One region of the Zhenhengia sp. genome, then DNA from elsewhere that is predicted to be linked to it. Evidence: riboswitches for the same ligand, from Rfam matches in the RefSeq annotation. Region 1 holds a riboswitch; each other region holds the start of a gene.
The links. Region 1 has a riboswitch for lysine ahead of ACLTBU_RS06770 (Na+/H+ antiporter NhaC family protein). Riboswitches for the same ligand answer to the same signal wherever they lie in the genome.
Positions count from the first base shown of each region.

Region 1 (11,156 bases):
TCATTTCATTGTACGTATTATCTTGTTTGAAATACATAGTTACTATCTCCTTATTCGATCAACTTATAAATATACTTACCTCTATAATCTGCTCAAACTTTTTCTAGGCATTTTCATTGGGTTCCATCACTTTTATGTTTATACTTCTTTTGATAAAACCTCTTACTTTAGAACTTATTATAGGATAAATTCCAGCAAACTAAAGATACAATATTGCCTCTTTACTTATTGACGCCTATCTTTAGTTTACCTGTATTATATAAAAACATAAAAATAGCCATTCCACAAATGATTACATAACCTAAATCGCTATAAAAATCAGGAATCTGGCCAAATAAGAAGAAACCTAATATTGCTGAAAAAATAATCTGTGAATAATCATAGATTGAAATTTCTTTAGCAGGTGCATAACAATATGCTGCTGTAATAGCAAATTGCCCACCTGCCGCTGCAAGTCCTGCTAATAGTAGATAAATAACCTGAGTTAAAGACATAGCATGATATTGGAAAATGAGGAAAGGTAAAGTGGTTACACATGAAAAGCTTGAAAAGAAGAATACAATAAACGGTCCCTTTTCTCCTCTTTGTCCTAGGATTCTTACGAATGTGTAAGCTGCACCTGCTGCCATACCTCCTGCAAATCCAGCTAAAGCAGGTATAAGTTCTACATTATGAAAGCTAGGTTTAATAATGAACAAGCTACCTACGAATGCCCCTGCTACAGAAATAGCCTGTACCCAATCAATCTTCTCCTTTAACAAGAGATAACTAAATAAGATTGCAAAAAATGGTGACATCTTATTGAGCATAGATGCATCTGCTAAAACCAACTTGTCTATAGCATAAAAATTACATAAAATACCTAATGTCCCAAATGTGGAGCGTAAAATTAATGGTTTTAAATTCTCTTTTTTATAAGAAAATCCTATCTTACTTCTCTTTAAAACAATAGCTGCAAAAATAAGTGCCACTAAATTACGGAAGAAACTCTTTTGAATGGAAGGCAAATCACCTGCCAATCTTACAAAAGCATTCATAAAAGCAAAACTAAATGCAGATAACACAATGTATAATATTCCTTTATATTTTTGATTCATTTTTATACCTCCAATAATATAGTATTATACCATATATCTTTAATTATTTTGATTATCAAATATTTATTTTCATCAAGTTCCATGCTATAATAGGTCCCACCAAATGACTACAAGGAGTATCCTAATGAAAAAAATCAAAATAGTTTTAATTGGAGTTTTAATTTTCATTTTACTTAGTGGTGTAACAATCATAGGTTTTGGTGCCAATTACTTATACAATTTAGCCTTAAATCCTACTACACCAAAGGATTTAATATTTAGTTCAGATGATGAAGCTACTAAAGATTCCGTGAAGCAAAATGAAACAAGCGGTGCTGTAACTATAGATGATAAAACATGGTTACTTGAACATAGTGGTTATCAAGATTTATACATAACCTCCCAAGATGGCTTGAATCTTCACAATTATGTTATTAACAGACCTGATTCAAACAAATGGATTATTACAGTACACGGCTATACATCAGAAGGTCTATCCATGGCTTCCTATGCCAGAACATTCTATGAGATGGGCTATAATGTTATTATTCCAGATTTAAGAGCCCATGGAAAAAGCCAAGGTGACTATATTGGTATGGGCTGGGATGAGCGCCTTGATATAATCGATTTAATTAATTATATTATAGAAAACGATCATAATAGCCAAATTACTCTATTTGGTGTTTCTATGGGTGCTGCAACAGTTATGAATGTTTCAGGTGAAGAACTTCCAAGTAATGTTAAAGCCATTATCGAAGACTGTGGTTATACTTCTGTTTGGGACCAATTCTCTTATCAACTTAATGAATTATTTGGACTTCCAGCTTTCCCAATGATGCATAGTGCCAGCCTAGTTACTAGGCTCCGTGCTGGTTATTGGTTAGGTGAAGCCTCTGTTATCGAGCAAGTTAAAAAGTCTAAAACACCAACTCTATTTATCCACGGTGATGAAGATGATTTTGTTCCATACTCTATGCTTGAAGAACTCTATGAAGCTTCAACTGCTCCAAAAGAAAAGTTAGTTATCAAGGGGGCTGGCCATGCTAAGTCAAGAGAAGTTAATCCAGACTTGTACTGGTCAACTATTACTCAATTTTTGAATAAGTACATGAATGACTAAACAAAAATGCACCTCAGTATTTAACTGGAGTGCATTTTATTGATTAATAAAATTACGGTAATTAAAATAAATAAATTCCATACGAAAGAAGGATTTGTACATGAGTAATAAGTTTAGCAAGCAATATACCATTAATATTTATGATGTAGATTCAAATTATAAATGTAAATATTCATCTCTTATGAATTATTTATGGGATGTGGTTGTCTCACAAAGTGATGCTTTAGGTGAAACGCATAATGGTTTTGTCAATAATTGTGTTTGGGTCTTACTTAAATATGATTTAAATATTTTAGAATACCCAAAGTTTCGTGATACAATTACCGTTGAAACCGATATTGTAGGCATTAAGAAACTCTATGGCTATAGAAGCTTTACAATAAGAAATTCAAAAGGTCATGTTATTGTTTCTGGCCTTTCTACCGCCATACTTATTGATTTTGATAAAAGACGCCCTGTAAAAATGTCACCTGAACAAGTTAAAATCTATGGCATAGAAAAAGAATTAGAAGAAGCCTTTCCGCTAGATGATTTTATAAAGCTTGAAAATCCTACGTATTCGAAGAATTATACCATAAGACACAGTGATATTGATGCAAATAAACACGTAAATAATGTCAAATATATTGAAATGGCAGTAGATACTTTACCTAGAAATCTTTTAAATAACTATGAAATTTCAACTCTGAAAGTTCTATTTAAACAGGAGGCCATGGACGGAAGTTCCTTACATCTTTTCAGTGATGTTATAAATCACGATGCAAGTGACCTTATTACCATTCATACTATATTTGATAAAAACCATGATAAACCTATTACGAAATTAGAATTCAAATGGAAGAAGTCGCTACTATAAAGTAATGCATAAAAATAGAGAGCCCATTAGGCTCTTTATTACTGTTATTAATTTTGTTTACGAACTAAAGTATACTCATCACCTATTTTATAATAGGGACAACGGTTGCTTTGATGATAGTTCATTTTTGCTAAATCATCCTCATCCATGATAAAGTCAATACTGCACACATATTGTTGACTTCCTTCATCATATTCTAAATGCATACAACTCTCACACATTTTATTATTCCTTTGCCTCTACTTTCTTATTTAGTATAACTTTATTCCTTTTGATTTTCTATGGCTAAGCTTACCTCATTTATTAAAGCTTCTTCCTTATTTTCTCGCTGTTCTTTAAGTAAATCCCTAATTTCTCTTAATAATAATTCTTCAGCAGATACTTTAGGTTCTTCCTTAATCTCTTCTTTTATTTCATCTTCCTTTTGTTGTTTCATTTTATTAGCCATTCTTGTGATGAACTTAATTGTAATAAAGATTGAAAAAGCTATAATTAAAAAGTCAAATACATTCTGTAAAAATGAACCATAGTTTATTATAATAGGTTCTAATCCCTCTCTTGGTGGATCCACAACCCATTTCCAGTTAGTAAAACTTACTCTTCCGGTTAATAAACTAAATACTGGCATAATCATGTCATTAACTAATGATGTTACAATTTTTCCAAATGCACCCCCAATGACAACCCCTATTGCCATATCGACTACATTTCCTTTCATTGCAAATGCTTTGAATTCCTTTAATATATTCATTCTATCACCTTTCTTTTATATTCTCTTTATTACTTATAACATACTTTCATCTTTAATCAAATATCTTTAATTGAAGTATCAATATTCATTTAATATTGAACCCGATTTTCTTTACCAATGTTGAATAATAAAAAACTTCAAATTATAATAGTCAATATCTATCGACCATTATAGGAGCTCCATATGCATAAAACAGACTTTGAAAAACAACGTATATTATTCCAAGAAAAATTTATCAAATGCCAACCTGCACTTTCAGCTATAGGAGATGAAACTAGACAGCTTATTATTAAAACTTTAATTGAGCACTGTGGCGAAGGTGGCATTCGTGTTGGTGAAATACAAAAGAGTACAAATATCTCTCGTACAACAGTTTCACATCATCTAAAAATTTTAATGAATGCTGGCATTATTAATGTCCATCAATGTGGCACAATGAACTTTTACTTTCTTGACCCCAAAAGTAGTAGCTTAAAACTAGTCACTGAATTTTGGAAAGAAGCAGAGCAAATAGCTCAACTATGCCCTATAACAAAAAAGGAGGCAACTTAAGCATGAATCTTTATCAAATTTATTTCAGCCCTACAGGCGGCACAAAAAAAGTTGCAGATATTATGAGTAAAACATGGAATTGTCCTAAGATAGAAATCGATTTATCTAACCCAGATATAGATTTTTCCCAGTTTACCTTCTCTACTGATGATCTTTGTATTGTATCTGTTCCTTGCTTTGGTGGACGTGTTCCAGCTGTATCTTTATCTCGCATTAATCAGATGACAGGTGGAAATGCACAGACCATTATAGTAGTAACTTACGGTAATCGTGCCTATGAAGATACCTTAATTGAACTTACAAATACTTTAAAAGCCAGAAGCTTCCACTGTATTGCTGCAATTGCTGCTGTTACAGAACACTCTATTATGCATCAATTTGGTGAAGGACGACCAAATGCTGATGATGAGAGCGAACTCATTAGATTTACAGATAGAATTAGAAAAAAGCTTGAGCAAAACTGTAATTTAAAAGAAATTCAAGTCCCTGGTAATACTTCATATAGAGTCTATAAAGGACTTCCTTTAAAACCGAAAGCAAATAAAAAATGTAGCAAATGTGGATTATGTGCTACAAACTGTCCTACTCAAGCTATTTCTAAAGCTAATCCCTCATCCATCAATAAATCTAAATGTATTTCCTGTATGCGCTGTACTTCTCTTTGCCCACAGCACGCTCGTAATCTTAATAAATTAGCCTTATTGATTGCATCAAAGAAGATGCAAAAAGTATGTGCTACTCCTAAGTCAAATGAACTTTTCCTTTAGATAGCTAGGTGTAGTGGTTGATACGCTCTCCTCTTCTAATCTACTATCATAGTCTTATCAATACATATTTTTTGTAGCAATAAAAAAGAGAGCCTAAGCTCTCTTTTTCATTTATATCCTTATATAAGTATTAAATTCTACTCTATTTATTTTACCCTTGGTGTTTTTTACTTATTTTATTTAATACAACAAGTGTACCTAGTAATAATACAATTGAGCTACCAAGTGTAATCCATACATTGGCTGTAACACCAGCAATAAGATAACCTATGAAACAACATCCTGCTACTACTAAAGTATATGGAATCTGTGAGGATACGTGATCAATGTGATTACATCCTGCTCCAGTGGATGAAAGAATAGTTGTATCTGAAATCGGTGAACAGTGATCTCCAAATACTGCTCCAGCGAGTGTTGCTGCAAGTGTTGCCGTGAGAAGCTCTGGTGCTACTGCTGCACAAATCATTGTTACAATTGGAATAAGGATTCCAAATGTTCCCCAAGATGTTCCCATCGCGAAAGCAAGTCCACCTGCTACAAGGAATACAATAGCTGGTATAATTGCTGGTGGCATATTAGATGCTGCTACTAAACCACCTACAAATTCTCCTGTATTTAAAAGTTCCCTACATACACCACTGATTGTCCATGCTAGTGTTAGAATAATGAAGGCACCTACCATTGATTTTACACCAATGCCTATACCATCCATAAATTCTTTAAATGTAATAACTTTACGTGGTACAAAAAGAAGGAATGCTACGATAAGTGCACCAAATCCTGCAAGTGCAAGAGCACTACCTGCATCTGTATTTCCAAAGCCTTCTGCTATGGTCATCCCCCCTTCAAAGTATCCACCTACATAAAGCATAGAAAATACTGCAAAGATAATAAGAGCAAGAATAGGAATAATTAAATCATATACTTTCCCTTTAGAAGAAATTTTCACTCTAGAAAGCTCATCCTCTTCGCCTTCTGAAGCTGCCATCCCTTTATGCTCCTTACCTTCTCTAGCTGCTTTTTCAAATTTGGCCATTGGGCCAAACTCAATATTTGTTACACAAAGTACAATAACCATAATTAAAGTTAAAATAGCATAAAGGTTATATGGGATAGTTGCCATGAAAGTTTCCATCCCATTAAGAGGTACCCCGTTTACATCTAATCCACTCATTTGTGAAACAACTGAAGCTGCCCATGATGAAATCGGTGCTATAATACAAATTGGTGCTGCTGTAGCATCAATAATATAAGCAAGTTTAGCTCTTGAAATTTGATGTTTATCTGCTACCGGTCTCATAACTGTACCAATTGTTAAACAGTTAAAATAGTCATCTATAAAGATCAGGCCACCTAATAATGCTGTACCAAATTGTGCGCCTCTTTTTGATTTAATTTTATTTCCTGCCCAATCTCCATAAGCTTTGGAACCACCTGCCATTGTAATAACAGCAACAAGTGCACCTAAGAATCCTAAGAATAAAATGATTGATGCATTAGCCCCTAATTTCTCAGCCATTAATGTAAAAGTTACATCTACAGCCTTAACTATACCACCACCAGTATTAAAAGCATAAATAAGTGTTCCTGATAAAATTCCTACGATTAATGAAGAAATAACCTCTTTTGTCATTAACGCTAACGCGATCGCTATAATTGGTGGTAAAATTGATAACCACCCAATATCAATTGCCTCCATATTTATCTCCCTTCAATTTCTTGTAATGTATTTAATTCAAATAAAAAAGTCTTGAGCAAATCACTCAAGACTTTTTTATCTCCGATTAGTAAATACCCAAACACTGGTTATTACTCTCATTTAACAAATAGACTTTCGTGATAGCTCCCCACAAATTAAATTTGTGACAGTGTTATGTATCTTCTACATAACCCCAACGTTATAGTATTAAAGCATTAACTATACGCTTCGGCGACTTCTCCTTTTTGTTTGCTTCAACGTGCTTAACTCCACAAACATACTCTTAGATATCGCAACCTCTATCTACTTTTTATTTAATTGTTATTTCTTTTCATACTATATACTATAAAATTAATCTTGTAAAGTACAATTTTTACATAAACTCGTATAATATGACATTTTTTTGCTAGTACTATCTTCTATTTAAGCTTATTTACCTTTATTTTTTATGTATGTTTCAATACTTTCAGCAACCACCTTTGAATGTGCTACTGCTTCTACAACAGTTCTTGCCCCAAGAACAACATCACCTGATGCAAATACACCTTCTCTTGTTGTATGCCCTGTTTCATCTGCTTTTAATAAGCCTATTGTATTTGTCTCTAGCCCTCTAGTATTCATAACAATATTATTTTTAGGAGACTGACTTACAGCTACTATGATTGAATCACATTCATATAACTTTTCTGTTCCTTCAAGATAAGTTAATGTTTCCACTCCATTTTCATCAATTTCACTCTTTGTATCTACATAAATAATGCCTTCATCTATTAATTCAACCGGCTGCTTAAGATACTCAAATTGTACACCATCTTTAATGGCTCCATCTCTTTCAGCCTTTGTACAAGTCATTGTTTCAGGTACACTTCTATAAATGATATGAACTTCATCTGCACCATTTCTCTTTGCTGTTCTTGCTGCATCCATAGCAACATCTCCTGCACCTATTACACAAACTTTACGCCCAAGATCATAGACATGAGGTGCTTTTAAATAGTCAATTGCATAATGAACATGTCCTAGTGTCTCTCCTTTAATATCTAGCGTTCTAGGATTCCATACACCTGTCCCTATGAAAATAGCTTCATAGCCATCATTAAAAAGTTTCTCTAAGGTTACAACAGGTCCTATTACAATATTGGGACGTATCTTAACACCTAATTCTTTAAGCTTTTTCTCATATTTATCTATCAAACTATTTGATAATCTATATTCAGGAATGCCGTATCTAAGTACGCCACCTATTTTTTCATGTGCCTCAAATATTGTCACTTTATAACCTTTAAGTGCTAATATAAAGGCTATTGTAATACCTGCTGGCCCTCCACCTATAATTGCAACTCTTTCCTTTTCTTTCTTCGGAACTTCAAATTGAACATGGTCTAAGTAATAATTTGAAACATACTCTTCTATACTGCAAAATTCTACAGGATCATCTTTAATCCCTCTTATACAGTTTCCTACACATTGACTCTCATGTGGACATACAATGGCACAGACAACAGACAGTGGATTATTCTCAAATAATATTTTCCCTGCTTCTATAAGCTTTTGCTCTTTAAATAATTGAATAACTTCTGGAACTGAAGTTGAAATTGGGCAATGACTCTTACATTTAGGCTTTTTACATAAATAACATCTTTCTGATTCTAATAATAACTTTTCCATCTCTGACTTTTACCTTCTTTTTATTCAAATCTACTTTTCACTTACATAACTATTATTTTTACTAATAAATAATAGTTATCCTATAATTGCCATTTTATTATACCATGGGTTATTTATTTTTCAAACTTTGTTTTATAATAAGACCAAAAATATCCTAGAACCTAATCATTGATGATTAGGCTCTAGGATATTTCCCTTTTATAGTATTATTCACTTACCTTAATTTCTGTCCATATACCATCATACATTTTCTTCACATCAAGTGAGAACGGTACATATAATTCACTTAAGTCCATCATTTCCTTTGTCATATAAGCATTAGGATTATTTCTCACATGTTCTGGTTGCTCAAGTCTTGCTTCTTTATTAGGTGTAGTGTATCCAATTTCATCAGCTATTCTTAATGCACTTTCTTTATCACTAACGAAATTAATAAACTTCTCAGCTCCCTCAACATTTTTGGCATTAGCAGGGATACATAAGCTATCAATCCAGAAGTTTACTCCTTCTTTTGGTATCGTATACACTAGGTTTGGATACTCATCTTGAAGATTGAGTCCTTCTCCAGACCAAATCATATTGAGTGCAGTCTCTCCTGTAGCTATCATGGATGTTCCATTATCAACGCCATAGATAGGATCTACTAATTTTCTTTGTTCTAATAATAGTTGCTTAGCTTCTTCAAGCTCTCCAGGATTCTCTGAGTTCAGTGAATAACCTAGCTTCTTTAAAGCTGCTCCAATGGTATCTCTATAGGTATCAAACATGAAAACCTTATTTTTGTACTTCTCATCCCATAGAATATCCCAACTGTCTACTTCTTCTGTTACCACATTCTTATCATAAATAATACCTATTGTCCCAAACATATAGGGCACTGAATATTTATTACCTGGGTCTATCTCTAAGTTTAAATACTCTTCATCCATCTGAGCTATATTAGGTATATTCTCCTTGTTAAGCTCCTGAAGAAGCCCTCCATCAATCATTTTTGGCATTAAGGCATCTGAAACTAAAATGACATCATATTGAGCATTACTCTCCGCAATTTTTAGATACATTGTATCCATATCATCAAAAGTACTCATTTTTACCTTTATGCCATATTCTTCTTCAAATTGTTTTAAGGTTTCTTTATCTATATTTTCCCCGTAATTAAAGAAGGTAATAGATTCTGAACTCTGGCCACTACATCCTACCAATAATATAGCTGCTACGAGCACAGAACCTGCTAAACTTAGTAATTTCATTAATTTACTCATATTGATTATTTATCCTTTCATTTATGTTTCCTATATTAAAGTAGGTCTTTCTTATAGTACTTTATAGTCTAACTTGATTATTATAATATATCTTGCTTAATACGAAAAGGATAATTTTTATCACTTAGTTATTTTTCTCTTCATTTTCCAGTATGATAGTTCTTTTCATACAAAAAATCCTAGAGCATCTCTCAATTTATGCCCCAGGACTCAATTGTACTTTTCAGATTTTAGTAAGGCGAATAAGGATATGAAGGGGCATAGTATGGATATGGTGGAGCATAATATGGATATGGTAATAATGTTAATGCTAACAAATTAGCAAGTAAATAATTTCTGCGGTTAAATCTTCTATATCTTGTAGGATTCCCATATTGCCTCTGGGCACTATATTCATTCCCACTTCCTCCAACCATTACGTCCTCACCAACAAGAACATTAACCTTATCTGGCTCTACACTTTCAATAATACCGTCAACTTCACTTCCATCTTTCATTTTTAATATAACATGATAAGACATCATTTGTTTACATTGATTATATAGACTCTGTACATTTGTACTATTATTTGCTTCTAATCTCAATTTTTACCAACTCCTTTCTATACTATAATATTAATTTATAAACAAAATGTTCTATTTCAAAACAAAAACCTTCAATTATCCTATTACAACTTAGCGACTAAATCACATGATTCATTACTTGATCTTTGCATCAGTATTGCCATATCCTTAGGAAGAGGTGCTGTTATCCTCTTATACTCTCCAGTAATTGGATGGTAAAAAGAACATGATGCGGCATGTAATGCCTGTCTTGTTAACATATGATTACTTTCATTGTATAAAAAATCTCCAAGAAGAGGGTGCCCAATAGAAGCCATATGAACACGTATCTGATGGGTGCGCCCCGTCTCTAATTGTAATGCGACAACTGATACTGCCTTTCCTTCTACTTGAAGCTCTTCAAGCTTACAATAATGCGTTATTGCATGCTTGCCTTCTTTTTCATCTATTTTCCGTTTAATAATCGTTCCTTCCTCTCGCCCAATAGGTAGATCAATCGTTCCTTCTTCTTTTGTAATCCCTTCTACAAAAGCTACGTAGGTCCTGCTTAATCCCCTCTCTTTCATTCTCTTTGATAAGATACTTGCACTTATCAAGTTCTTTGCAAGAATCGTTACCCCTGTGGTATCTCGGTCTAATCGATTAATACATCGAAATATATAAGGTTTATTCTGTTGCTGATAATAGTGTACAACACCATTGGCCAAGGTATTATTATAATTATTAACAGATGGATGAATAGGCATATCATAGGGTTTATTTAATACCAAGATATCTTCATCTTCATATAAAATATCTAACTGCAATTCCTTTGGAACAATATTTTCAGAAGATCCCTGCTC
Region 1 covers NZ_JBKVCH010000004.1:239,692-250,847, forward strand. Annotated here, with positions in the region: gene ACLTBU_RS06730 (hypothetical protein) at 1-37, opposite strand, end outside; gene ACLTBU_RS06735 (DMT family transporter) at 222-1,097, opposite strand; gene ACLTBU_RS06740 (alpha/beta hydrolase) at 1,222-2,196, shown strand; gene ACLTBU_RS06745 (acyl-[acyl-carrier-protein] thioesterase) at 2,297-3,052, shown strand; gene ACLTBU_RS06750 (DUF6472 family protein) at 3,100-3,273, opposite strand; gene mscL (large-conductance mechanosensitive channel protein MscL) at 3,315-3,803, opposite strand; gene ACLTBU_RS06760 (ArsR/SmtB family transcription factor) at 3,987-4,355, shown strand; gene ACLTBU_RS06765 (4Fe-4S binding protein) at 4,358-5,122, shown strand; gene ACLTBU_RS06770 (Na+/H+ antiporter NhaC family protein) at 5,274-6,821, opposite strand; lysine riboswitch at 6,955-7,131, opposite strand; gene ACLTBU_RS06775 (NAD(P)-dependent oxidoreductase) at 7,251-8,489, opposite strand; gene ACLTBU_RS06780 (ABC transporter substrate-binding protein) at 8,696-9,751, opposite strand; gene ACLTBU_RS06785 (hypothetical protein) at 9,982-10,335, opposite strand; gene ACLTBU_RS06790 (RluA family pseudouridine synthase) at 10,419-11,156, opposite strand, start outside.

Region 2 (11,156 bases), on a different contig from region 1:
GCTTACAGATGAAGAAAAGAGTGAACTTGCACAAGAAATTCATATGGCACTTAAATTTGCAAAGAAAGTTATGGATACAGGGGAATGTGATATTCTTATTCTTGATGAAGTGCTTGGCGTAATTGAAAAGGGATTTGCGGATGTTAAAGATCTTCAAAGCTTGGTTGAAGAAAAACCAGAATTTATGGAACTTGTTGTTACAGGAAGAGTATTGCCAGATGTATTAAAAGATAAAGTAGATTATATAAGCTATATTGAAGCTGTTAAACATCCTATGGAAAAAGGTGTAATGGCAAGAGAGGGAATAGAGTATTAAGAAGTACACTTGATGATAAAAGTAAGAGGGGATACGTATGCGAAATAAAAACACGTGGGTTAATTTTGGCATCGGTGTAGGGGCTTATTTATTACTAATTTTACTTGTAAGACAAAATGTAGAGTTGTTTAGTTATACACCAGAGCTACTTGTTTTAGGAACTTTGGCTATGTATATGATAATAGGGTTTATGCAAAGGCATGGAGATAAACGGGCAGGGCGTATAGCTGTTATACTTCCCTATGGGGTAGGTGTCACCGTATATGCAGTAGCCCGGATACTAAAGAGTGCAGATCTTATGGCACTTTTTAAAAAGATAGTACCACAGATTTACCAACCTTTAAATAAAATTTCAATCCTTATGGATCAAGAAATATCTAGAGATATTATAGTGGCAGTTTTAATGATGGGATTTGTAGTAGTAAGTATGCTAGCATTAGAAATAGGGCGTAGTATGGCATCTAGTGAAAGTAGTGTTATGAAGTTTTGCTATAATATTGTGCTTGTATGGGGCGTACATTTTTACTTGTTTATGGGAGCCTATGCATTTGCAGCTATGAATCCAGCTTTTATGAGCGATATAAAGATGAAAAACTTATTTGCAGTAGGTATGACACTTGCCATCTTCCTTGTATATTTCTTAGTAGGAAGAGCTTGCCGTAATATAAGTTTACAGATTGTACAGTTCTTATCTTGCATATCTATATCAGTAAGTGCCATGATTATGTATGTTTTAGGGATGCTATTTATATGGGATATTGGTATTTATGAAAGGTATATCTTACCAGTGGCTACTTCCTTTATTGGTGTCATGTGTAAGGAGATAGGACAGGCAACAGGAGAAACAGCTAAAGTGATTAGTCAATATGGCATAACAGCAAGTTTAATTATGAGTATTGTACCTTCAGTGCTCATTTTTGTTGGTAAACTTGCTTCTATGCTAGAAGAAGATATTCAAGCTAATGAAGAAGTAAAGAATGAAATAAAAGTAGAAAATAAATAATATGAAGTATAATAAAAGTGGCTATTGCACCAAGCAATAGCCACTTTTATTAACTGTCTAAAAGATGTTCCATATTATAAAGTCCTGCTGCTTTGCCGTGAAGGAAGGCAGCTGCTTTAAGAGCACCTACAGCAAAAACTTCTTTTGAAGCTGCAGAGTGAGATAAGGTGATGACTTCATCGTTTCCAGCGAAGAGGATATCATGCTCTCCTACGATTGTACCACCACGTATAGCGTGTATACCAATCTCATTTTTAGGACGTTTTTCACGTACGCCTGAACGGTCGTAACGAAGTGCGTATTTTTCATCTAGTGTACCTGTAATAGCATCTGCAATAGCAAGAGCTGTACCGCTTGGTGCATCTACTTTCTGATTGTGATGTTTTTCAATAATTTCAATATCAAAACCACTATCAGCTAGTACTTCAGTAGCACGTTTAGCAAGTGTAATGAGTAAATTTACACCAAGTGACATATTAGCTGAGAAGAATACAGGAATATGCTTACTTGCTTCGTGAACAAATTCGATATCTTCATCAGAAAGTCCTGTTGTACATACAACGACAGGGATTTTCTTAGTTATAGCATGTTCAAGAAGTGGTCTAACCGCTGAAGCAGTAGAGAAGTCTACGATTACATCAACAGGCACATTACAAGCACTAATATGATCAAATACAGGGAATGTATTCGGTATAGAAAGGTTAGGGTCTACACCGGCTACTAGATTTAAGTTTGGATGGTCTTTAATGATACGAACGATTGCTTGACCGATTCGACCATTACAGCCATGCATTAAGATATTGGTCATGTGCATCACCCTTTCTGTAAGAAATATTAAATAAGTTCAGCTGCTTTAAGAACAGCTGTAACTTTTTCTTCATTTGCTGATTCAAGATTTGTAAGTGGTAATCTACAAGGGCCTACTTCAAAGCCCATCATATTCATAGCAGCTTTAACTGGAATAGGATTTACTTCACAGAATAGTGCATCAATTACTGGTAAATAGTCTAATTGCAGTTTAAGTGCTTCTTTTGTATCACCTTTAAGGTAAAGGTCTACCATATCATGTGTTTGTTTTGGTGCTACGTTTGAAAGTACAGAGATAACGCCTACACCACCAAGAGAAAGTGTAGGAATGATTTGGTCATCGTTACCTGAGTAAATAGCAAAGTCAGGACCACATAGACGTGCAATTTGAGCTACTTGTGAAAGGTTACCACTTGCCTCTTTAATCCCTACAACATAAGGTAGTTTTGAAAGCTCATATACTGTTTGAGGAGTTATATTAAGACCTGTACGAGATGGTACATTATAAAGAATCATAGGAAGGTCAGTAGCCTCACCAATTGCTTTAAAGTGTTCGATAAGTCCTCTTTGAGTTGTTTTGTTGTAGTATGGTGTAACTTGAAGTGTAGCATCCACACCAAGTTCCTTAGCGCGTTTTGTAAGGGTGATACCATGATGTGTATCGTTGCTACCAGTACCAGCAATAACAGGTACGCGACCAGCAGTTTGTTCTACAGCTACTCTAATACATTCAAGGTGTTCTTCATCTGTCATAGTAGAAGCTTCGCCAGTTGTACCACAGATAATGATAGAATCTGTACCATTTTCTATTTGAAAATCAATTATTTCTCTAAGTTTATTAAAGTTAATACTTCCGTTTTCATTAAATGGTGTAACGATTGCTACACCTGCACCTTTAAAAATCATTTATCATCAGTCCTTTCACTTTTACATCATGTTTGCAATAATCCATTCAGCGATTTGTACGGCATTACTTGCAGCACCTTTACGAATATTATCAGCTACAACCCAGAGATTAATACCATGTTCAAGGCTTTCATCACGACGAATACGTCCAACAAAGACTTCATCATGACCTGTTGCATTAATAGCTAAAGGATAAATATTGTTAGCTAAATCATCTTGAACAATAATGCCTTCTGATGCAGATAGTCTGTTTATAAGTTCATCTATTTCAAATGGTTTATTAAGTTCTACGTTAATACTTTCACTATGGCTGTTAAATACAGGAACACGAACAGTTGTTGCTGTAATACGAAGTGTATCATCATGAAGGATTTTACGAGTTTCTTCAACCATTTTCATTTCTTCTTTTGTATAACCGTTTTCTAAGAAAACATCAATATGAGGTAAGCAGTTGTTTGCAATAGGATGAGGGAATTTTTTAGGGGCCTGGCCTTTAAGTCCTTCTTCAAGATCACTCCATCCACCCATACCAGCGCCTGATACAGCTTGGAATGTAGTATAAACTATTCTCTTAATACCATAGTATTCATGGAGAGGTTTAAGTGCAACAACAGCTTGTATGGTAGAGCAGTTCGGATTTGCAATAATACCTTGATGATTTCTAATATCTTCAGGATTTACTTCAGGCACAACAAGAGGAACATTAGGATCCATACGCCATGCAGAACTATTGTCAATAACAATACATCCGCTTTCTGCTGCAATAGGAGCGTATTTTAAGCTTGTGCCACCACCTGCTGAGAAAAGAGCAATATCGATTTGATAATCTTTAAAGCTGTTTTCATTAAGTTCAAGAACAGTGTATTCTTTACCATTAAAAGTAAGAGTAGAGCCTGCTGAACGAGCTGAAGCAAAAACATAAAAATTCTCAATAGGTAAATTCTTTTCTTCTAAAACCTTTAAAAATGTACGTCCTACCATGCCAGTTGCGCCTACAACCGCTAAATTAATTTTTTTCATAATGATGAGATCCTCCCTAACATTTTAAAATAAATAACAAAAGCCAGCTAATAGGTAGCTGGCTGTGAATACGATGATGTAAACTTCATTTACAAGAATCACTTAAACACAGTAGCACACCACCTATTGTATAGCAAAAGGTGACAGTTGTATAGCTATTCACTATACACCCAGGAATAAAGTGTACAAGCACATTACCCTTCGGCGATGCTTCCTTTTGAAAGTAGTCAACTTCTCTTGTAAGAATCCTAAATTCTACTCATAAGTATCGCGCCTCTACATGAATGATTAATGTTATTCAATTGTGTCTAATCATAACATGACGCATAACGGGTGTCAATATTACAAACAATTAAATACTATTTTAAATTATGAAAAGATTGATGATGCACATATTATATGCTAGAAAACTAAAAAAATGCATAAAAGCTGAAAAAGTAGGGTGAGGGTGTATATTTTTAAGATAAATTATCCATACTGTAGAACATGAATACAAAAAAAGGAAGGTAATTCTATGAAAAACATGGATAGCACTAAAGAGAAATTATTTGATGCTTTATCACCAGACCAAAAGATGAAGCTTGAAATTGCAGAGGAATTAGGTCTTTTAGATAAAGTGCAAGAAGGTGGATGGAAGAGCCTTACACCTAAAGAAACAGGGCGTATTGGTGGTCTTATGACTAAAAAGAAAAGAGAATTAAAAAATAAAGAAAATAATGCATAGGATTTAAAGAAAGGGCTCTGTAAGTAAAGCTTCTTGTAAGTTATCATGCTAAAACATAACGTACAAGAAGCTTATTTTATTATGTATAGCATAATAATTATTAAGATATACAAGAGAAAATAAAAAAACACAATAAAATAATAAAATAACCCCTTTTTATCAGTATGCATCTAAAAATTTAAAAAAAAACTAAACATTTTCACAAGAAAATGAATGGAGAGAATCCATGCATATTGATATGATTTAGGTATTAAATAAAGATAGGGGGAGTGAGTGATGAAAAAAATGAAGGCTATTAACACTAAACACACATTGTTGGTGACAATAGTTACAGCAGGAATAGTCATTAGTTTAGCTCCAATGACTCAAGCATCTTCAGAGAAAGCAGTAGATAATAACTTAATTCTACATTATGATTTTAAGTCATTGCAATCTGGAACGATTGCGAATGATGTGAGTAACAATGGAAAGGCAGGAGTTGTACGTCCAACAGGATCCCAAGTAGAAACGGAACAAGTCACTATATATGGGCAAGATTATACTGCTTTTGTCATGCAAGGAGGAAGCCCTAGCGCTACAAATACTTATATAGAGATGCCAAGCGGTATACTAAATGGCTTAGAGGATGTAACAATTAGTTGTTGGACATATGCTGAGGAACTAACAAGTTATCAGAGAATATGGGATATTGGTAGCGGTACGACTTCTTATATGTATCTATTAGCAAACGGATATAATGAGGGGCATACAGGCTATACTAGTGCCCTTACAAATACTGGTTGGTCAGGTGAAAAAGGGCCCGAAAAAGGAGAGAACATTGATATTGGACGTTGGATCTATACAACGGTTACATTTGATGGATCTGAAAAGAGTATGTCTTTATATGAAGACGGAAAATTAATTGATACGATTGCTACAGATACTGATCTTTCTGCCCTACAAAACAGTACTCAAAATTATATCGGTTATGGTCAATTTGGTAATGACATTTTTGAAGGTAAAATTGCTGATTTTAAAATTTATAATTACTCCATGAGTCAAGAGGAAGTTTTAGAACAAGTAGAAATACCAGATAAAGAACAAGTTGAGAGAGATAAAGACTCATTAACACTTGGGGATATTTCAGCTGTAACAGAAGACTTAGTGCTGCCTACAACTGGAGAAATGGGTACTTCTATTACATGGGAAACAAGTGATGCAATTACTGTATCCTCATTAGGTAAAGTAACAAGGCCAAAGGCCGGAAAGGCAGATAAGACAGTTACTTTAACTGCAACTATACAATCTGGAGGAGAAATAGCCACTAAAACATTTGAGGTAAAAGTAAAGGCTCATCTAACAGATAGGCAAATTGTAGAGAAGGATGGAGATACAATTACTCTTGGTAATTTGAATGTTGTAACGAAAGATCTTCAATTACCTACAAAAGGCGTATTAGGTTCTAGTATTTCATGGGAAAGCTCTGAACCTCATATTATCTCTGATAATGGAAAAGTAACAAGGCCAATTGATAATTACAAATTAGTTACATTAACAGCGAAAATGAGTTATGGATTAGCAGCTCTTGAAAAGGAATTTATTGCAAATGTATATCCAGTTTATGAAAAATTAGATATTGTTGAAGTAGCAGATGTAAAAGTTAACACTTCTTTGGGAATCTTACCAACTTTACCTCATAGAATAAAGGTAAATTATGAAGATAATACTATAGGACTTGAAAAAGTAGTATGGCAGGCAGATTTAACTACTGAAGATTTCTTAAAGACTGGAGTTAAGCAAATTAAAGGAAACATTGTAGATTCTTCAGTGAGTGTAGTTGCAAACGTGGTTATTACAGATAAAACAGCCCAAACACCTATTAAAGTTGCATCTGGATTTGATCTTTCTAATATCTCTCTAGATGGCAATGATACCATCTTTTCTCAGAATATGGAGCGTGCTTTAGAATATCTAAATCTGATGGATGCAGATAGAATGCTCTATAATTTTAGAACTGCCTTTGGGCAAGATACAAAAGGTGTAGAACCATTAACGGGATGGGAAGAACCAACAGGATTATTACGTGGACATTCTACAGGACATTTTATGTCAGCACTGGCACATGCTTATGCATCAACAGGAGATGAAGTATATAAAGAAAAAATGGACTATATGATCACAGAAATGCGAAAATTACAATTATTATCTAAGGGTAGTCCAGAAGACTTTAAGACATCTTGTACACCAACTGATGCAAATCAAGAAAAATGGAGTAAAGATCCAGAAACATGGGGTGTTGGATTTATTAGTGCATATTCTCCAGATCAATTTGCTTTATTAGAACAATATACACCTTATGCAACAATTTGGGCACCTTATTATACAATGCATAAATTACTTGCAGGTTTCTTAGACTGCTACACCTATGGTGGTAATGAAGAAGCATTGGAAATTGCCAAAGATCTTGGGGGATGGATATATGAACGATTAAACGCATGTACGGCAGAGCAACGTTCAAAAATGTGGGATATGTATATTGCAGGGGAATATGGTGGAATGAATGAATCACTTACAAAACTTTACGAAATTACAAGAGATGAGCGATATTTAAAAGCCGCTCAAATGTTTGATAATACTAAGTTTTTTAATAATCTATCAAATAATGTAGATGATATCCAAAATAGGCATGCTAATCAACATATTCCCCAAATTGTAGGTGCCCTCCATGAATATGCAGCTACACAAGATCCAAAGTATTATCATATTGCTCGAAACTTTTGGGATATGGTTGTAGCACGTTATTCTTATTCTATTGGTGGTGTAGGGACAGGGGAGCGTTTTAAAGATCCTTATCAACAAGGGAGCAATATCCTTGGAAATTCAGGCAGAGGTGAAAACTGCGAAACTTGTGCTGCTTACAATATGTTAAAGTTGACAAAGGATTTATACAACTATGATCCAGATAATGCTGCTTATATGGACTATTATGAGAGAACATTAATTAATCAAATTATTGCTTCACAATCTAAAGAAACAACAGAGAACATGCATAATGGCGTAACCTATATGCTTCCAATTGACCCAGGTCAAAGAAAAGATTTTGATTCTGACTATGGCGGATTTACATGTTGTAATGGAACAGGTATGGAAAATCATGTTAAATATCAAGAAGCTGTATATGCATATTCAGAGGATACACTATATGTAAACCTATATATTCCTACTACAGTAGAATGGAAAGAAAAAGGTATAACTGTAAAACAAGAGACTACGTTCCCTTCTGAGAATTCAAAATTAACGATTGGTGGAGCTGGAGATTTTACAATGAAACTGCGTGTTCCGTATTGGGCAACAGATGGCTTTACGATAAAAGTTAATGGCGATGTTATCTGTCTAAAACCAGAAGTTAGCACATATGTAGAAATTAATCGTACATGGAGTGATGGTGATATTGTTGAAATCAATATGCCATATACGTTACATTTAGATAAAACACCTGATAAAGTTGATGGTAATACTGTAGCATCGTTAATGTATGGTCCAATTGTTATGGTAGCTAAAGATACTAGGGAAGAATATACACCAATGAATTGGTACAATATGGTATTAAGCGAAAATCTTTTAGAATCGGTTGAAATTGTAACAGGAACAGATAGTGACCAACCTCCACATCTTATAGCAAATGGCTTAGATTTCTACCCAATGTATAATGCTGATAACTATCGTTATCATACTTATGTAAAAGTAGAAGAGAAGATTTCTAATGTAGCTGGCAATTAATAATTTATTCTCATAGACTTATTTTTAAACTCTATAAAATATATTTAAATTTTTTAAAAGTAAGAGAGTAATCCTTAGAGGACTACCCTCTTACTTTTTTATAGAATACAGCTAAAGTAAGTACTCCAAAATAAGAAAAGAGTATGCTACTATAAGATAAAAAGAAAAGAAGTGATGGGGATGAAACAAAAACTTTTAGGGTTAAAATTACAAATGGCTAGGCTTTGTATCTTTAAAAGTATACAAGAGCTAGAAGTTATAAGAGATTTAGAAAAGTTAGTAGAAAATATATTAGATGAAAATAAGTCTATAGTAGAAAATATAAAACTGTATAATGGTTTTACCTATAACTTTTATAAAAAAACACAGGGAAAATCTTTAAAAGCATATATTTTAGATGAGATTTTATACGGGCAGAATTTAATCAATTTACATATAGAGAGGCAAAAGGAACTTAGTATTTCCATGGTGGAGGCATTAAGAGGAGAATTAGCTGCCTTGCAGATTATAGGAGAGGTTAAAGCTGTGGTTTTAAAGGAATATATGTGTCATAAAGCAAAGTGTGAGCTGGAAAAAGAGATTATTCATAATCTTTTAGAATGGGAAAATGAATCAGAAGAAGAACAGATAGTGTTAGGTCATGCAGGATGGGATGAGAAGTCTGACCAGCTTCTGGATTTCTATAGAAATAAAGGTTGTGGCATTTTTGCTAAATATAAAGCTTTCATATGGGCGTTTGGCAAAGGACGTAAGGAGATTAAAGGAATAGATGTGCCAGATTCTATTACCATGGATGATCTCATTGGTTATCATATACAGAAGCAAGATTTACTTCGTAATACAGAGGCGTTCTTAAAAGGCTATCCAGCTAATAACTTACTCCTTTATGGAGCTAGAGGGACAGGTAAATCTTCTATGGTTAAAGCAGTACTAAATTACTTTTCATCCCATACGAGGTTAAGACTTATTGAGATGAAAAAAGACCAGCTTATGCAGCTTAAAGAATTGATTAATGAAATTAAAGATAAACCTTATTACTTTATTATTTTTATAGATGATTTAGCCTTTGAGGATAAGGAAGAAACTTATACAGCACTTAAAACTATATTAGAAGGTGGAGTAGAGACTAAACCGAGCCATGTTGTTATTTATGCTACCTCTAATCGTAGACATCTTATAGAAGAAAAGATAAGTGACAATGAACTTCATGGTAAAGATACAGTTGAAGAAAAGATGTCTCTTTCAGATCGTTTTGGCATGCGTATAGGATTTAGCTCACCTAATCAACTAGAGTATTTAGCTATTGTAAATGGATTGGTTAAGCAACGAGGACTAGATATAGAAGAAGAAATTTTAAAAAAGGAAGCACTGAAGTGGGAAATGTGGCATAATGGTAAATCAGGCAGAACGGCTAAACAGTTCGTAGATTACCTAGAAGGCCAGCAAATATAGAATAGTTCTAGGTAGAAGGAGATGGAGTATGCGTAAAATTATACATATAGATATGGATGCTTTCTATGCCCAAGTAGAAGCAAGAGAGAACCCATCTCTTAGAGGCAAGCCTGTTATTGTAGGAGGTAATCCAGATGCAAGGGGAGTTGTAGCAACTTGTTCTTATGAAGCAAGGAAGTTTGGCATTCACTCAGCTATGCCGGCTAGGACAGCTAGGCAGTTATGTCCAAGGGCTATTTTTATAAAGCCGAGATTTGATGTTTATAAGACTGTTTCAACTCAAATTGGGGAGATTTTCAGAAGGTATACGGATCAGGTAGAATTTCTATCTTTAGATGAGGCCTTTTTAGATGTAACAGAAAATAAAAAGGGTATACCTTCAGCTACCCAGATTGCTAAAGAAATCAAAAAGGCTATCTATGAGGAGTTGAATTTAACGGGCTCAGCAGGTGTATCTTACAATAAGTTTCTTGCTAAAATTGCTTCAGACTATAAAAAACCCAATGGACTTACAGTCATTACACCAGAAAAAGCCCAAGACTTTTTAGATGCTCTCCCTATTAATAAATTTTTTCTAGTAGGTAAGGTAACAGAAGAAGAGCTAAGGCGAATAGGTGTGCATTATGGGAGAGATTTAAGAAAGCTAGAGCTAGACTATTTGGTAAGTGTCTTTAAGAAAAGGGGATATATGCTCTATGATTTTGCCCGCGGTATAGATAATAGGGGAGTAGAAAATTCCCGTATTCGTAAGTCTATAGGTGCAGAAAATACCTTTAATGAAGATGTGAATCTCATAGGTGTAGAGGCTGAAAACTATTTAAAAGAGCTAGCACAAGAAGTGAGTATGAGAGTTAAGAAAAGGGCGGTCTGGGGTAAAAATGTTACCATAAAAGTTAAATTTAGTGACTTTACTCAGATCACACGTAGTATGATGACGCCTTATCCTATTTCAGAGGTAGATGAGATTATGACATATGTGCATATGCTTGTGAGTAAAGTGGAAGAACCGGAGCAAAAAGTACGCCTCTTGGGGATTACTTTATCTCATCTTGTAGACAAGGAAGCGAGAAAGGGTGAAAATATTTCTCTGTTTGAGTATTTAGATACGCTTAAGTAGGGTTGACAGGCCAATAGAGTATATTATAATAAAATTATTAGATTAAAGGAGT
Region 2 covers NZ_JBKVCH010000009.1:150,214-161,369, forward strand. Annotated here, with positions in the region: gene ACLTBU_RS11410 (cob(I)yrinic acid a,c-diamide adenosyltransferase) at 1-316, shown strand, start outside; gene ACLTBU_RS11415 (hypothetical protein) at 354-1,319, shown strand; gene dapB (4-hydroxy-tetrahydrodipicolinate reductase) at 1,369-2,127, opposite strand; gene dapA (4-hydroxy-tetrahydrodipicolinate synthase) at 2,154-3,032, opposite strand; gene ACLTBU_RS11430 (aspartate-semialdehyde dehydrogenase) at 3,054-4,052, opposite strand; lysine riboswitch at 4,157-4,339, opposite strand; gene ACLTBU_RS11435 (small, acid-soluble spore protein, alpha/beta type) at 4,576-4,776, shown strand; gene ACLTBU_RS11440 (beta-L-arabinofuranosidase domain-containing protein) at 5,053-8,535, shown strand; gene ACLTBU_RS11445 (ATP-binding protein) at 8,716-9,987, shown strand; gene dinB (DNA polymerase IV) at 10,016-11,104, shown strand.
Region 2: another riboswitch for lysine. It lies ahead of ACLTBU_RS11430 (aspartate-semialdehyde dehydrogenase); the one in region 1 lies ahead of ACLTBU_RS06770 (Na+/H+ antiporter NhaC family protein).

Region 3 (11,156 bases), on a different contig from region 1:
CAATTTTTTTGTATTCTACTGCCATTACAATCGCTCCTCTACTATTAGAAATTATTTTTTTATCGCTTTAACTCTTATTGCATTTTTTATTATTAGAAGAATAGATTTGCAAAAGGTACACCTATTACCAAAATAACGATTATTTCTACAACAAGGATTACCCCTGTATACTTATACACATCTCCAGAAGTTAGATAGTCTTTATTTCCAAATAACATAGCTGCGAGTGGAGATGCTGATGGTGTACAAGCTGCTGTTGAGAGTACAGCAAAGATAAGTAACGTAATAATAGGCGCTGGACTAACACCCGAATTTGCACAATAAGTTAATATAACTGGCTGTAAAATCATTCCGATTACTAAAGAGTTACATACATTCGTTAATATAATTGCTAGCATTAATAAAACAATTGTAAACATAACACCTGACATTCCATTAAAGATTGGTGTTAAAACAGTATTTAAGAATGGTGTTACACCTGTTGCTTCATTCGTTAATACACCACCAATCAAGATTGCAGATGTACATAAGAAGTATGTAGGCCAAGCAAAATCTTTACCCATTACTTCATTAAAACGTAACACAGGTCCATCTTCAAATTGAATCAAACTTAAAATGCCTACTAACACGATAGGTACAACTAAAGAATTTTTATTAATAAATCCTAAAATAGGTGCATTTGGCAATAAACTTGGGATTAACATACAGAAAATGAAAACGCCTAGGAAAATACCATATACTTTTTGTGCTTTAGACATTGGAGGTAATGGATTTTTTCTTAACATCTCAATATTAATTTTCTTCATAGGCTCTACGTCTGGGTGGAAAATAAATTTCATAACAAAGACTACAGATATAATTAAAATTAATCCTAAACTAAAACAAACCATAAAATAAGTGGCATCAGAAATGAGAATTCCTTCAGTTATTGTTGGGAAGTTTGCTAATAAACCTTTGTAGTTTCCGAGTAAAGCAAGTGCATTTGACATATACGGTGGGACTGGGAAACCAATTAATGCTGCTATAACAATACCTATTACTAATAATTTTGGATAGGCATCTGTTTTCTTATATCCCACTTCTTCAAATATACCATATAAAATAGGCCAGAATAAAAATATAGGAGCAAATACCCCAATAAATACAGACATTAAATAGGCGCCTAACATCATCACGAAAGTAAATACCCAAGGTCTTCCTTCCATAAATTTCCTAGTCATAATCCAGCGCGCAATGTATACTGTAAATTTTCTATTGGTTAAACCACCCATAAAAATCATTAAGAATAACATTTGCACAACGGTTGGATTACCAAAACAATTAGCTAATACATCTCCTGCTGGAGCAAAATCACTCATTGCCAGCATAAAGATACTTACAAGACTTGCAACGGTAGGCTCAATAGTTGTCCATAGATAAAGCGTTCCTATAAATATACCTATAACTTGTAATCCTATTTCTGTTACATTTGGTAATACACCTAATGGAATAAAACGAAATAGAATCATAATTGCAAAACCAATGATAAAATGAACATATGATGCTTTAATTTGTTTTTCCATATTCCTACGACCTTTCATATCCAATCTAAAATATTTTGTTAAATTTTTATCACATAAACCTATTATATAATTCTTCTAACCAATTTATAATAGTAAAATTTTAGATTATTGTATGAAATAATTATAAAAAAAAGGTATATAAAGAAATTATTTTATCTATATTAACATATCCATTACGATGTTAATGTTCAAATTTCCTACACTTTGTTCAATTTTCTGTTTTAATCTATAGGCTTGTAAAAATTCTATTTCATCTTTTACTACAAGCGAAATTTTGAGTGTTTTTGTTTTACCTGTACCTAATTTTAAAACACTAAATCCAATCACGTTCATAAAAAGCTGCTCTCTCTCTTTATCCTCCAAATACTGATAAGGGTGAAGCATATGTAAAATAGCTTTGGATTTATACGCTTCATGAATCAAGTCATTAAGGTATTCATAGACATAATAACGAGAATTGAATTGCTCCTCCATATCCTTACAGAGATTGAGTATAATCTCAACGCCTTCTAAGCTAAGAGGGCTTCTTTGCTTAACTTGAAGTAAGTGTTTATATAATCTACTGGTAGTTGTTTCTTGGTAACAATTAATATGATGTCTTTCAATAAATTTCTCCAAAACATCTTTTTGAAATTCAATTCTATAAGAGTCCTCTCGCTGACAAGCCTCTTCTCTCCATGTCTTAGGGCGTTGATTAAAATACCTTTTAAAAGTATTATAAAAGGACTTCATATCATAAATGCCCACTCGGTTAGCTATTTCAGTCATAGGCACTTGCTGCTCTAATAAATACTGCTGAATGATAATTAATTTTCGATACTGTACAAAATCTTTAAACCCAATTCCACCGACTTTTTTCATAAACTGAGAAAAGTAAGTCGCATTCATATATAACTCTTTTAAAATATCTTCTACGACAATCTTTTGATGACTATGATTCATCACATATTCCACTACAGAATAATAGCGCATTTGTAATTTCTCTGTTGGATATTCTTCTTCTTGTTTTAAATGCGTAATCAACTGATAGGAAGTAAATAACATATTTACTAAACACTCTTCATTAAAGAGCTTGGCTTCTGGTCCAACCATTTCATATAAATTATTTTCAAAGCAATATTGATTAATAAGTAATTGAACGACGTTCTCATTCAAGCTGTTTTTTAATGGTCTATCTATTGGCAATAATTCATCATTATTGAGAAAATCTACATATTCTATCTTGCCAAATATATGTCTGAATCGAGACACACGAATTTTTGTTGAAATAATATAGGCCCCTTCACTCTCTATGCTATGCACAATATTACGATTAATAAAAGTAAACTCTCCTTCTCCTACTTGTATTGTTCGCTCTACTTTTTGAATAGTAATAGTTCCTTTAAGCACAAGAATAATCTCTACATCCTCTGCCTGAAAGTGCGGTTTTATAGTATTGACATACAACATATTTGTTCTAATTCGATTCTCTGTCATCTTGTTCACCATTTATATTAATTATATTATTTATATTTTGTTTATAATTTATCTATATTTTATTATTTATATTTTATTATACTATAATTTTTATAACTCTTACAGTTAAGAAGGTGCTAAACTTATTCTTTCAAAACCAGCCAGTTCTTTACAAGGGCATACCTACTTAATCCCTTATGTCAAAAATCTTGCCACAACTTAAAAGCCAACCTAAGCCTCGCCCATATTTCTAGAGGAAAGGCGTACTTAGGTTGGCTTTTATTGTGTAAAGTTGTATTTTCTTTAAAAGTTCCATATTTAAAGAAGCATAATCTACAAACGGATACTTCACATAAATGTGCTCTTTCATACTTACAACTTTCTTAAATCTTCTGACAGAAATAACCGAGTTTACAATAGCCATATAAAAGGATTCTATCTTTCTTTAGAGTAAACACAAATAAAAGTCTTATTCTACTTAAGAACAAAACTTATTTTATCAAAATATTTTAACATTGTTTCGTACTCATTCATTAAATTATTATATAAATCTATTGTATCTTTCGTATTGGCTTTAACTCTTTCTTTAATATAATCGTAATTTTCAATTACTAAATGACATATATCCTTATCTATCTCATAATTGGATACCATATTTGATAATATTGATAGAACTTGATCTTTTGAAAACTCATCCTTATAGCTTCTCTTTCCTATCAAAGCGCTTAATATATCTGCAACTGCTACGATTCTCACTTCCTTTGATATTTGATCATCTCTTAAGCCAAATGGATATCCTGTTCCATTTAACTTCTCATGATGTAAGGCTGCTATATCTCGTATATCATCTATTCCCATATTACTTAAAATCTTATATACAACGAGCGCATGACTTTTCATGACTTCAAATTCTTCCTTAGTAAGACTTCCCTTCTTCTCTAATATATTTATTGGAATTGATATTTTCCCTATATCATGAAGCATAGATGCTACCTTAATTATTGTTGACTTATAATCATCTAATCCCATCATTTTACATATTTGCCAACTTATTTCTTCCACGGTTATAGTATGTAATATGGTAGACTCACTTCTAAAATCTATTGCATAATTTAACATCCTTGCATATGAAATGATTTCTTCTCTTGATAATTCTCTTTTTTCAAGTATCTCATATAACTCACTTAAATAGGTATCACCTTCTATTTTTTCGAGTAAATCATATTCATCACATGCCTTTTTAAATAATTCTTTATGCTCTTCAAGTATATAATTACTATTTTTATTTAATATCCACATAGGGTCTATTTTATTAAAACGCAACTGTAAAACTGCAATACTATCCGCTAAATTTAATAGAAGTGCTTCTTTAGGAATCTTTATTTCTGCTGAATGACTAAAATCTTTAGGATACAAATGATGTCCTAATACGATCTTGGCTAAATCTGATAAAGGTGAAAAATACTTTATAAATAAATATCCATATACAGAATGGTTCATTGGAATCTCTAAGTCAATAGCAACAATATGATTCCTTTCCTCTACCTTATATACCCCTATATCATGGAACACAGTTAATGTAATTATCCTTAATATTTCTTCATCGCTATATCCACCATGGCATTTTAATAGCTTGTACATTATATATGCAACCTTTTCTCCATGCCCTTCCAATCTATCATCCATAGAATCTAATGTTCTCTGTATGATCATCACGATATCTTTTAAAGTTATTCTTTTCATACAAATATTACTCCACAATTAAACTTTCTTTTTTTCATCTCATACTTTACCATTTTTTTACTCATATTAAAAGGTTATTCTAATTTAGCATATTCACTTTCTTAATGTGGAAGATCTAAAACGAAAATTACTATGGGCTTTTTCTACTTAATTTTATTGTATGATTTAGTAACCCTACCGAAAATTAACTATTCTAAATATTTTACTTCCTTTTAAAACATGAATAGTGTATAAATAAAGTATAAGTTTTAAAACACGTACAGATCTCCCTACCATTCTAGATAAGTAAGTTCATCTGTACTACTAAGAAAAGTTTAGAACTTTTTAGCTCCCCCCCTAAAAATACTAAACTTTTTCTTAGGTCCTTCTACTTAGTGGTGGCAACTCCGTAGAAGAGAAACACGCTTGACAATTCTTGATTAAGCCACGTTCAATTGCATATAAGTCTTAACCTACTAACAAGCCAAAAGGTCATACCCAGCTTAGGTTAGCCATCTCAGGAACTTGCAGTGATACATGTAGTGGCATCCCTTTCACCTATAGGCCCTGACAACGCACACCAACGCTACGTACTACCTCCTCACTTCTTAGTATGTATAGCCGCCTTGCCTATTGAACACCTGCTTAATCCCTTATGTCAAAAATCTTGCCACAACTTAAAAGCCAACCTAAGTCTCGCCCGTATTTCCAGGGGGGAAGGCGTACTTAGGTTGGCTTTTATTGTATAAAGTTATATTTTATATACTTTATTATAAGTTTACCTTTTTCATTAAAACATCATATCCTGTATAGGCTAAGGCTAATGTTCCAACTAATAGCCTTTCATGACCAAGTGGTGTTATGGTAGCATCTGCTAATGCTCTACTATGTCCTGTTATATAACAATCTGAAATACCTATATAAGGATGAATTGTTGGTGTAATATGACTTACATTACCTATATCACTTGATCCAGCAGATTTTTTCTCTTTAATTTCTGTGATACCAAGCATTCTTAAGTTTTCGTTAAATGCCTCTGATAAATTTTCATTGGTTACTAAGTTATCATAAGGCAATTCATACCTTTCCATACTAAGGGTTGCTCCTGTCATAAGAGCTGCCCCTTCTGCTATTTTTTTAACCTTTTCTACTACATCTTCTAATGTTTCTTTTGTTGCTGCTCTAAAATAAAACTGAGCAACAGCTTCGTCTGGTACTATATTTGCTGCTACACCACCACTTGTTATGATCCCATGCATTCTAACATCAGGTGTAACGTGTTGACGGAGGGCATCTATCCCATTAAACAACTGAATCACACTATTTAAAGCATTTATTCCTTCATGAGGACTGGCTGCTGCATGAGCTGTTTTCCCTTTATATGTAAATTGTAAGGGATAAAGTGCTATGGTATCTCCGCTTCTAATGGTTTCACTTGCTGGATGAGCCATCATAGCTACATCTAATTCATCAAATACACCATTTTCAGCCAATATAACTTTGGCGCCATCCGTTTCTTCAGCTGGAGTACCATATACGATGATACGGCCTCCAACTTCATCTAATATTTTACTTAAAAGAACGCCTGCTCCCGCTGACATTGGACCTATCATATTATGACCACACCCATGGCCTATTTCTGGTAAAGCATCATATTCGCATAAGTACCCTATTGTTGGTCCTTCTTTTTTACTATCAAAAGTTGCTCTAAAGGCTGTTTTTATATTTAAAAATTCTCTTTCTACAGTAAAGTGATGCTCTTCTAAAAATGAAGTTAATATTTCTACTGCTTTAAACTCTTGATTTCCTAGTTCTGGATTATGATATATATATTCACTAAGCTCTGCTAATCTATCTTTTATTTTTTGTCCTTCGTTAAATAATATTTCTTTCATATAAATTTCTCCTTTGTGTCATTAGCTCCATCCAATAACCTGAGCTATTGTGATAAAGGCTATCCCTAATGCAAATAGTATACCTTGTAATGGAAGTATCCATTTGAGCCATTTCGCATAAGGAATACCTGCAACACCTATGCAAGCTATAAGTATTCCTGATGTTGGGAACATTGCATTTGAGAAGCCATCCCCTAACTGGAATATTAATACAGTTAACTGACGCGATATGCCTATTAAATCTCCTAATGGTGCAAGTATTGGCATTGTTAATGCTGCTTGTCCTGAACCTGAACTAATGAAGAAATTGATAAACATTTGTACTGGTAACATTAAATAAGATGCAAGCATTCCTGAGATACTTCCTAGAACTTGTGCTAAGTGGAATAAGATAGTATCTATGATCCCAGCATTTTCAGCGAGTATGACGATACTTCTTGCAAAACCTAGCATAATTGCAGCACCTATCATGTCTTTTGCACCTAGTATAAAAGCATCTGCCATTTCATCTAAACTTAACTTTCCTACTATCCCGGCTAATAATCCTGTTACTAAAAATACTGCTGCAATTTGTGGAATCCAGAACCCCTTAGCTAATACGCCCCATACAATGGTACCCATACATAGTGCAATTAATAAAAGGATGATTTTATGAGATAACAAGAACTGATCATCTTGACTTTCAAAATCTGTTAAGTTTTGACGCTTTTTCTGATCACTTTCATAAACAGGGCTTAATTTAGGATTTTTCTTGATTTTATTAGCATAAATCATAATAAATCCTATGGCTACTAGTGTTGATACAAGCCATATAAGCGTTCTATACTCTATTCCTGAATACATTGGTATTTCTGCTATGGACTGAGCAATACCTACATTAAACGGGTTAAGCATGGCTGCTGCAAATCCTGTATTACATGCTAAGTATGTAATAGCCACTGCTACTATACTATCGTACCCTAATACTAAAGTAAGGGGGATCATCATTGCAATAAAAGGTATAGCCTCTTCTGTCATACCAAATACTGCCCCGCCTAAAGAAAACATAAAAAATATAATTGGGATAATGAAAATTTCTTTCCCTTTAAATACATTTACGATACGCATTATACCAAAGTCTATTGCCTTTGTTTTTGTAATAATATTAAAAGCACCACCTACTATAAATAAAAATGCTATAATTTCAGCACCTTCTATAATCCCTTGAATAGGCGCTTGTAAAACATCAAATACACCTTGTGGCTTGCTCTCTACATACTTAAATGAACCATCTACAACTACTGTTTTGCCTGCTTCATTTACTATTTTTTCATAAGCACCACCTGGTACTAAGTATGTAGCCACTGCAACAAGTAATATGATTGCACTTATAATTACCAGCGTATGTGGTACTTTAAATCCTCCACCTCTTTTTTGGGCGACTTCTTTATTTGATTTTGTTCGATTCATTCTTCTCACTTCCTATCTTATATTAGTCCATAAAAAAAGTCTTGAGTGAAGCTCATCACTCAAGACTTTTTATCTAATAATATATTTTTAATCGAACTCTACTTATAACCCAATTTAAAAATAATAAAATATATCTATCGTGATAGCTCATCATAAATAACTTTATGACAGTGTTATGCATATTCTACATAACCCCAACTCTATAGCCTTAAAGCTTTCAGCTATAGGTTTCGGCGGTCTTTCCTTTAGGTTTGTTTCACTGTTTGCTCAAACTCCACAAACTTACTTTTAAATCCCGCAACCTCTATCTTTTTTATTCTATTTTTGTTGAACCCATTATATATTAAAATTTTATATTTGTAAACATATCTTTTAATAATAACTATCTTTAGCACTTTTTACCAATTTTTCTATAAACTATTGACACTAAACAGAGCAATACGCTCTCTAAGCTCCATTATCTTTTCTTCTATAAGCCTAGCTGTCTTGATAAACTCTTCATCAGCCTTTCCTGATGGGTCCTCAAGTCCCCAATCTTCTCTATGTTTACATGGTAGTGATGGGCAAGCTACATTACATCCCATTGTTATCACCACATCTACTTCTGGAATGTCTTTTAAGAGTTTACTCTTTTGCGTTTTATTCATATCAATCCCATATAAGTCCTTGATAATTCTTACAGCATCTTGATTAATTTCTGGTCTTAGCTCTGTTCCTGCTGAATAACTTTCAAATACATCCAAGGCGAAATGTTTTCCTAAAGCCTCCGCCATTTGAGATCTACAAGAATTATGTACACATATAAAAGCCACCTTTAATTTATTCATTCGTTTATACTCTCCTTTTTGCCAAACTAGTCTCCTGTTATTTGCCATTTTAATAAGGTCAAGACTCTTACATAACCTTATCCTTTCTAGGCATTATACCCCTTAAATACCTTTTCATCTCCTTCATCACATCTATATTGTTTCTGCACTTTTAGCTTATAGTATAAATAAGCCACTACACCTTTTAATAAACTAGAGAGTGTAATGCTCCACCATATACCATTTATCCCAAAAAGCTGTATAAATAAAAGGGCCATCGGAATACGTAATACAGTAAATAGAATGCTAATCTTAGCTGATACTTTAGGTATTCCTATCCCTGTAAACAGACCATTCGTAATCATTTCAAGAGCACTAAATATTTGTGAAAAAGCAATAATACGTAAATAATTGCTTGCTATTTCTATCGTTGTAAGTTCATGAATAAAAAGTTTTACAATGGGTCCTGGAATAATTAAAAAAATCATGGTCGTTGCTAGAGCGTACGCCCCTCCTATTTTAATGGCTGTGGCATAGCCCTCATGGATTCTCTCATACTTCTTAGCTCCAAAATTTTGACCTGTAAAGCTGGCTACAGCTCCATTTAGTCCACCTATTACCATATAAGTTACAGATTCAATTTGTAGACCAATTTTTTGAGCTGCTAGAGCATCCGATCCAAATATAGCTATCATTCGAGCTAGTATAATATTCACGAAAGTGAAAAGTATCCTTTGGAAGGACATAGGAAATCCTAGCTTCATAATCTCAACAACTTTTTCATACTCTATCCCGATTGTTTTATCAAAAAATAAAATGCTTCTCCCCTTGTACAAGAATAAGAAAAACATAGTAACATTTGCAATAAGCGTTGCAACAGCAGCCCCTAAAACTCCCATTTTAAATGTATATATCAAGATAGGATCTAAAATAATATTCATTATAATACCTATGGCACTAATCTTAAAAGCTTCTTTATTATTTCCAAAGCTCCCTAAAAGCCTTATAAATAGTAAATTAAAAAATGCAAAAAATAGCATGGGGGCACTATATGCTAAATAAAGATAAGCATTCTGTTCAACCTCTACATTCCCAAGTTGTAAAAAGCTAATAAAACTTTTTCCTGCATAAAGGAGTAGCACTGCATAAAGCAAACCTAATAGACCATTTAGTACGAGACTTGCATTCATATAGGCCTTAGTTTCATACTCATTTTTCTTGCCCACTGCATGGGCTACTTTTATTCCTCCGCCAATAACCACCATTGCATTAATAGAGTAGCCTAGTCCTATAAAGAAGCTTGAAGAACCAATACTAGCAACAGCATCTGTTCCTAATCTTCCTACCCACAACATATCTACTAAGTTATATGCAAATTGTAATAAGGATCCCCCCATAATAGGTAATGCAAGTGCTGTAAGCACCCTTAATACATTGCCCTTTGTTAAATCTGTCTTTTTCATTTTATCTCCCTATTTCTTTATGTTTTTATAGACTTAAATGCTAAAATACTAGGTCTATAGAGTCGTAAGCCTGAGCTTATATGGATAACGCTCTATAGCAAACTTATCACGCATATAGATAACTGTCAATATGTTCTCTATTGTATTTTATATGCTCGAGTTCGCATTTTAATTGTAAAAAAATAAAAATAGGTAGGATACCTACCTGATACCCTACCTATTTTTATTGACATCTTCATAAATATCTTTAACGATTTCTAACCTCTCATTGTTTATGGTATATTTCATCCATGAACCTTCCTTGACTCCTTTTACAAGCCCACACTCCGTTAAAATCTTCATATGGTATGACAATGTAGGTTGAGTAATATTGAATTCTTCTAAAATATTGCATGCACAAAGTTCTCCACTTGAAAGCATTTGAATAATCTTAAGCCTTGTTTCATCTGCTAGTGCTTTAAATACACTCACATATTCACGATATGGATACTTCATTCCTTCACCTCTATTACATTTTGCATATATTCTTATACCATTTTATCTTTACATACTTTGCTCACTCTTTCTGAAGTTACGAACATAATAAGCACTAAAACGACTAAAAAGTAAGGTAGTAAATTGAAAGTAGTAGCCTTTGCGATCATCCCAAATAATGGTGGCATCAAAGTACTGCCTACATAAGCTGTTGCCATTTGAATACCCATTATCCCCTGAGATATTTCCTTTCCAAATCTATTAGGTGTCTCATGGAGCATCGCCGGATAAATAGGCGCGCAACCTAGGCCAACCAATATCAGACCTGCT
Region 3 covers NZ_JBKVCH010000010.1:102,406-113,561, reverse strand. Annotated here, with positions in the region: gene ACLTBU_RS12030 (aryl-sulfate sulfotransferase) at 1-25, opposite strand, end outside; gene ACLTBU_RS12025 (SLC13 family permease) at 93-1,562, opposite strand; gene ACLTBU_RS12020 (helix-turn-helix domain-containing protein) at 1,719-3,038, opposite strand; gene ACLTBU_RS12015 (HD domain-containing phosphohydrolase) at 3,492-4,760, opposite strand; gene ACLTBU_RS12010 (M20 family metallopeptidase) at 5,510-6,634, opposite strand; gene ACLTBU_RS12005 (YfcC family protein) at 6,656-8,083, opposite strand; lysine riboswitch at 8,219-8,398, opposite strand; gene ACLTBU_RS12000 (arsenate reductase ArsC) at 8,494-8,910, opposite strand; gene ACLTBU_RS11995 (MATE family efflux transporter) at 8,997-10,352, opposite strand; gene ACLTBU_RS11990 (ArsR/SmtB family transcription factor) at 10,566-10,847, opposite strand; gene ACLTBU_RS11985 (MFS transporter) at 10,880-11,156, opposite strand, start outside.
Region 3: another riboswitch for lysine. It lies ahead of ACLTBU_RS12005 (YfcC family protein); the one in region 1 lies ahead of ACLTBU_RS06770 (Na+/H+ antiporter NhaC family protein).